3 regions of the Sphingobium sp. B1D7B genome follow, and region 1 is predicted to be linked to each of the others. Evidence: riboswitches for the same ligand, from Rfam matches in the RefSeq annotation. Region 1 holds a riboswitch; each other region holds the start of a gene.
The links. A riboswitch is a leader RNA that binds a small molecule or an ion and turns the genes downstream of it on or off. The one in region 1 is predicted to bind cyclic di-GMP.
Positions count from the first base shown of each region.

Region 1 (2,264 bases):
TGCCGCGCGCCATGGTCGAGCGTGCCCGCGCCTATATGGGCAGCCTGTTCCTGACCGCGCCGTCGATCAGTCAGCATGCCGCTTTGGCGGCGCTGGACTGCACGTCAGAACTGGAAGCGCATCGCGCCACTTACGCCCGTAACCGGGACATTCTGCTGGAGGCCCTGCCAGCGCTTGGTCTGCGACGGATCGCGCCGCCGGATGGCGCCTTCTACATCTATGCGGATGTCAGCGACTTTACCGATGATAGCCCGGCGTTCTGCAAGAAGCTGCTCGTTGAGACTGGGCTCGCCACGGGGCCGGGGGTCGACCATGATCCGGTCAATGGCCATCGGTTCATCCGGCTGAGCTTTGCGATCACGGAAGCCGAAGTGCGAGAGGCAGTTCGGCGCCTTTCGGCGTGGTTGCCCGACCAGCGACGGCTGTAACGATCACGTCGCGGGCGGGTGGTCCCCAACCATATTTTAGAGGAGCGGTTTGCAGTGCAATCGATGTGCTTGCGCATCTGTTAATCATGGTTATCGGCTTAACAGGGCCGGTTGTGGCCTCGCTCCAGACCGACGACGGCGATTTTCACACGACAAATCAGCTGCATGGCCCCGCTCTGCATGCGCATCATCTCGACGAGGCCGGGCTTTTTTGTTGCGCTGCCGCTCAGCTAACGTTAACATTCCTCCTGAAGATGACGGCTCCGCCCATGGGCGTTCCCAAGGGTGTTCGTCGCCTTCGACAAGGGCAAACTGTCGGTAACGGCGGGACGCAAAGCCTCCGGCCCCAATGGGGTAGCGGGGCTACCGGGGGATGAAACAGAGCATTTTCGGATATCGTGTGTAACCTGCTGTGAGAAGGTCATGGGGTTCGTTTGAACCTCAGGCTGCGCTCCCTGTCGTCGCGCTTCGATCCCTGTCTCAAATCCCGTTGAACCGCACCTGCATGGCGGTTTGCCCTTCACATCATCTGGGCGGTGGGCCCACACGAGGGGATTTCGTAATGCAGGGCAAGGCAATCAAAACGCGCAGCACCGTTGGGCAGGCTCTCAAGGCCGGTCTGTTCAGCAGCGTCGGCATTGCGGGGATGTTGGCAGGCGCATCGGCCGCCCACGCCGAGCCTGGCATTTGCCAGACTGAGGGTAATGTGACCCTGTTTTTCTGCGAACCCTCGTCGGTTAAGGCTCGTATTGAAGGAGGCGATACCAGCCTCATTGTGAACGGCGCACAGGATGAGTGGAGTATCACGGGCGATGGCGTCAGCTATTATACGTGGGACAATACAGCCTCTGGCGACATTACGTCGACGCTGCTCATCACCAATTCCACGATCAGCACCACCGATAATGGCGGCGTAAACGTCAGTTCCAATATCCAGGGTCGGAACGACATTTCGGTGACCTTGGGCCCGGACGTAACGGTTGACAGCGTGGGTGGCAACGGTGGCATCTGGGTTCGCAACCAGATCGCGGGCGACATCGTGATCGAGAATGGCGCCGCGCTGACGGTCTCAGGCGTGGAAACCAATGGCATCTCTGCCACCACCAACGCAGGATCGGTGAACATCACCAATAGCGGGGCCATCACGGTCCAGCAAACCATCGGGGCCGCAGACTTCACCCAGCGGGGAATTTACGCCGACGGCGGTTTCAACGATGCCGACCCGGTCGAGGTGACCGTGACGAACACTGGCCAGGTGGAGGCTCAGGCGGCGGGTATCCGCGTCGTCAATTACAACGGTTTGGCGAAAATCACGAACAACGCCTACGTTTCTTCGGTGAACAATCAGGCGCTGGTCGGCTGGACGCCGAACGGCGAAGTGGTGGTCGACAATCAGGAGCAGGGTGAGGCTATCTCGGCCAACGGCCCGGCGATTCAGGGCGCCTCGCAGATCGGCAATATCACCATCACCAATGCAGGCATTGCGGAGGGCACCACCGGCATTCTCGCCGTCGCCGGCTTCGACGAGGATGCGCCCGGCTCTGGTAAAATCACCATCACCAACAGCGGCATTGTCACTGGCAGAACCGGAAGCGCAGTTCAGGCGCGCACGCCGCTTGGCGATGTGGTCATCAGCAACACCGGCACGCTGCAATCGCTGAGCGGGATCGCGGCTGTCGATGCAGACACACTTAGCGGCATGGTCCAGATCACCAATTCCGGGTCGATCCTGGGTGAAACCGGTATCGTCACCAACAGCGCGGCGACCACGATCATCAACGCCGGTACCATCGAAGCCTCGCCTTCCTTCGGCCACGCCATTCTGATGGGCGCCGG
Region 1 covers NZ_JAOQOR010000001.1:3,351,392-3,353,655, reverse strand. Annotated here, with positions in the region: gene M2336_RS15695 (pyridoxal phosphate-dependent aminotransferase) at 1-428, shown strand, start outside; cyclic di-GMP riboswitch class I at 725-799, shown strand; gene M2336_RS15690 (autotransporter domain-containing protein) at 991-2,264, shown strand, end outside.

Region 2 (2,264 bases), 1.9 Mb from region 1:
GGACCTTTCGGAATGGGAGCGGTGAGTGCGCGGCGGGTTTGAGACCGCCCGCCGCGCACCGGAAGGAACGTTGCGCCGAGGTTGGCGACTTGAGGCGGGGTGGCTGTTTAGCGGCCCAGCCCCAGAGAAGTGCCGACCGTGTTCAGCGTGCCGGTTACCGGCGCCAGCAAGCCGCCATTGGTCGTCGTACCGGTCCCTGCGCCTGCACCGGCTTCGACGCTGCCGCCAACGCCTAGCGCACCGCCGACCGAGCCGACCGTGGCACCGACCGTGCCGAGCACGCCGCCATTTACGTCGCCGCCCGTGGCCGTTCCGCCGCCAAGCACGCCGCCGCCTGAGACGTCACCGCCCACGCCCACGGCGCCGCCGACAGACCCGACGGTCGAACTCACCGCGCCAAGCACGCCACCCACGGCCCCCGTGCCACCGCCGGGCAGGGACGCGCCGTTCGGCAGCACATTGGCGTTGACCAGCGCCGGATCGCCGCTCCCCAGCAGCTGATTGCCGCCGAGCGCGACATTGAGCAGATTGTCGGAAATGCCGCCGGTGGGCGCCGTAATGTTGGTCACGCGCACATCGGCGACGCCGTTGACCGTGGCCAGCGCGGTATTGCCTGCGTTCAGCACGCCGGCGGATGCGAGCGTGCCCGTCGGCTGGGTGTCCCCAAGCACGCCAACGCCGATCGCGCCCGATGTGCCATCAAGACCGTTGGTTACGGTGCGACCGCCAACGTCAATGGACACGACATCGCCGACCACGCCTTGCGCCCCCTGCAGCAGCAGCGTGCGGCCTTCGCCGGCATCGACCAGCACCGTCCCGGTATCCTGCAGCACCCGCGTGATCGTGCCGGTCACGGGCTGTGTGACAGGCAAGGCAGCGGCGATGGGAGTGGTCACGCCTTGCTGGCCATCCGCGACGCCGAGCACGGCATTGCCGGCCGTCGCCAGAACCGGGGAGACCTGCGTGACGACGCCCCCAGCCAGACCGCCACCGGTGCTGCCGCCACCATCGGCCGATCCGCCGCCGCCGGTATTCCCGCCGCCAGTGTTTCCACCGCCCGTGTTCCCGCCGCCCGTGTCAGTTCCGCCGCCGCCATTGTTGCTGCCGCCATCGCTGCCGCCACCCGACCCGGGCGCCGGCGAGCCGACATTGGCATAGCGAGAATAACCGCTGGTCTCGCAGGCGCTCAGCAGCATGGCCAGCGCGGAGCAGGCAGCTATGGCGGGCATGGCCCGGCATAGTCGTGACGTTCTGTTGGATCGGAATGTCGTCGTGGAAAGAACCTGAGCCATTGCGTCATCTCCTGTCAGGCTTGCAGCCGGGCTGGAGACGGAGCTATCCGATGGCAGGCCCACGTAGCGCGGAGCGGTGTGGAGCGATCATAGCCAGAGCAAGGCGTAGACACGCACACACAGCTCCGACCTCGGCTCCTTCGGCAACCCCGCTACCTTGAACCCAAGGCCGGAAGCTTTGCGTCACGGCGTCACCACCGCTTTGCCATTATCGGGATCGGAGTGATCCTGCGCTTGAAATGTCAAGCGCTGGAAAAGGTTCATGGAAAAGAGTCTGAACTTAACTTTTATCATGCCTACCGGGGAGGGCGCCGCGCGGTGGGGACCGTCCTGGCTCCCTTCGTCGCACCGGACTCGACAAGCCCGTCGAGGAATTCTATACCGCCCGATATGGAACAGACCGCCATCAGGGGTCGGCCCCGCGAATTTTGCTGCGAGCAGGCGCTTGCGGCCGCTTTGCGTGTGTTCTGGACAAAGGGTTATGAGGGCGCGTCGCTCAGCGAACTGACGGACGCGATGGGGATCACCCGCCCGAGTCTCTACGCCGCGTTCGGCAACAAGGAGGCCTTGTTCCGCCAGGCGCTCGATCTCTACGAGCGGGAAAAGCTGGCCTATATCGGTCCGGCGCTGGATATGCCCACCGCGCGCGGCGTGGCGCAGCATCTGCTCGATGGCGCACTCTCCACGATTGCCGGCAATGGCCAGCCCACCGGCTGCCTCAGCGTGATCAGCGTCACCGCCTGTGGCGCGGAAGCGCAGTCGATCCGTGAGGAAGTGCTCAAGCGCGGCGAGACCGTGAAGCGGGCACTGGTGGCCCGGATGCAGCGCGCCATCGATGAGGGCGAATTTGTCGGGCCCGCCGATGCGGAAGCGATCACGAAGTATCTCATCGCCGTTTTGCAGGGCATGGCGGTTTTGGCCGGCTCCGGCACCACGCGCGAGGAGCTGGAGCGCGTTGCCGAGACGACTATG
Region 2 covers NZ_JAOQOR010000001.1:1,429,640-1,431,903, forward strand. Annotated here, with positions in the region: gene M2336_RS06460 (hypothetical protein) at 108-1,292, opposite strand; cyclic di-GMP riboswitch class I at 1,432-1,509, opposite strand; gene M2336_RS06465 (TetR/AcrR family transcriptional regulator) at 1,683-2,264, shown strand, end outside.
Region 2: another riboswitch for cyclic di-GMP. It lies ahead of M2336_RS06460 (hypothetical protein); the one in region 1 lies ahead of M2336_RS15690 (autotransporter domain-containing protein).

Region 3 (2,264 bases), 2.3 Mb from region 1:
GGTCGAGGGCGCGTTGGTGCGGCATTCGCTGCGCCCGAGCGACATGCCGGATGAATTGTTCGACGAGCTGGCCGCACTGGCGCGCCGGCACTGGCCATCGCCCTGGCGCGACGCGATCCTGGAATGTATCGCCCGCAAAGCGGTGCTCGGCACACCGGTCGTGGAATATTGTCCGGACCGCCTCGTCGCCGGCCGCATGTGTCTGGTTGGCGACGCTGCCCATGTCTGCACGCCGATGACAGGCAATGGCTTTGCAACCGCCGCGCAAGATGCTCTCACCCTCGCGTGCTACCTTGACCCGGTGGCCTTGCGGACCGACCCCAAAGCCGCGCTCGTGCGATATGAAGCGTCCCGGCTGCCCGAGGTACGCAGACTGGCGCGGTCCGGCCAGCAGATCAGCCAGAATTTCGTGCGCTCTGCCGGTTGAGGCGGTTGCTCTGACATAGCGGTGGGTCGGTAGCACGAAGACCTTTTCAAGCCTGCCTTTCGTTGCTCTCCGGCATTGCGCCGACATCCTGAGGCAGCGCCCCACCGCAGAAGCGCTTCGATGAGGGCCGACGCTTGGCCGCGTCGCGCGCTCCACGCCCTGACAAGCGAAGCGAGGGGAGAGGAGCCCAAGCGGCGCTTTTCGCGAGACGGGCCTTGGCATTTAGCCCGGATGTGTAATTCGTCGGGATCATAGCGACGGCAACGAAATACATCCTCATGGAATTCGGTTTGGCGCGAGCTAACCGCATCGTCGGTTCGCTTCAGTCCGCGAAGTTCTTGGCGTGTTGCTTAGGCTCTGATGATCCAAACCTCGCGTTTATTTCATTGAAAACAAACGCTCTCCTAATCGGGCTGCTCGATCGGCGGTTCAACATGGGAGTAGTCGCACAATTCTCCATCTGGTCGTTCACCACATAGGCGTTGACTGTGTAGCGTATAATAGTTAAATCAAAATTTACCTAATAGCGCCCGAGATTCTCGGTCGAAACGGCAAACCATCGGCGACGATGGGACGCAAAGCCTCCGGTCCCTCACAGGGATAGCGGGGTTACCGAAACGGAGAACTATTGTGGACCTGTCGTCCTCGCGCATTCCAGATCCTTTCCGCCCTCGTCGGGCAAGGGCCCGTCTTTGGCGACGGCCAGCAAGCACCCGTACCGATCATCACTTGATCCAGTTGCTTGCGACTGGTTCGCCAGACGCAGCCGCTTGCAATCCCAAGATCCGCGAAACGCTGCCGCCCGCGGGCCTGTAAGGCGCGTTTGGTCTATATTTTCCGATTAAATTCATAAGTATATCAAACAAGAGAAAGACAACCTCATGTCCGCAAACTTTAAGTCTATCGCGACGATTGCGATCCTGGCCTCTATTCCCGCGGCAGGCCATGCTCAGTCCTCAGCATCTGTGTCGACCACGGGTACAGCCCGGATCGTTCAGCCGATCTCGATCGCAAAAACCAGCGACCTTGCGTTCGGCACTATCGTGAAACCCTCGGTAGCAGGGACCAACACGGTCACTGTCGATGCCTCGACGGGCAACCGCAGCCTGTCTGGTTCCGGCGACGCCGTTGCCGCAGGTGGCACGACGTCGCGCGCAGCCTATACGGTCTCGGGTGAAGGGGGGCAGACCTTCTCGATTTCGGTGCCCGCCAGCTTCTCCATGACCGGTACGCCCGGCGGCACGATCACCGTCACGCTGACGCCGAGTGCCGCAACAGGCACATTGTCCAGCTCCATCGGCACAGCTGGCACCGCGACCTTCGGCGTCGGCGGTAGCTTCTCCCTGCCCAATACGCAGGCCTCTGGCAATTACTCGGGCACCTTCACGGCGACCGTCGCCTACAACTGACCCGTGACAGGAGCGTCTCGTGACGGTCTCATCATCCATCCGGATGGGAGCGCGCCTGTTGCGGGCGACCGCTCCTGCGCTGGGAGCGCTGTGCCTTTGCGCGGCGATTCCAGCCTCACAGGTGAACGCGGCTGAAGCGACCGCGAAAGGCCAGGTTTCGATCGTGGAGCCGGCTTCGATCAGGCAATCGGCGAAGGACATTGTCCTGCAGCCGGTGCTGGTTCTTCAGTCGAGCCTCCGGGTCATGATCTTGTCGCCAGGGCCGCAGTCAACAGAGAGCGACCAAAACGCCGGGCTTTCCATGGCCGCTCCTATTCAAATCGCCGGGGGCAGCAACCAGACGTTTTCTCTCCTGGTCTCACAAGCATTCGTCCAGCCAGGCACAGGGGGTTCGCTCAGGGTACCGATTGCGACGCTGAGCGATGATA
Region 3 covers NZ_JAOQOR010000001.1:1,044,938-1,047,201, forward strand. Annotated here, with positions in the region: gene M2336_RS04935 (FAD-dependent monooxygenase) at 1-427, shown strand, start outside; cyclic di-GMP riboswitch class I at 968-1,044, shown strand; gene M2336_RS04940 (DUF4402 domain-containing protein) at 1,309-1,836, shown strand; gene M2336_RS04945 (hypothetical protein) at 1,856-2,264, shown strand, end outside.
Region 3: another riboswitch for cyclic di-GMP. It lies ahead of M2336_RS04940 (DUF4402 domain-containing protein); the one in region 1 lies ahead of M2336_RS15690 (autotransporter domain-containing protein).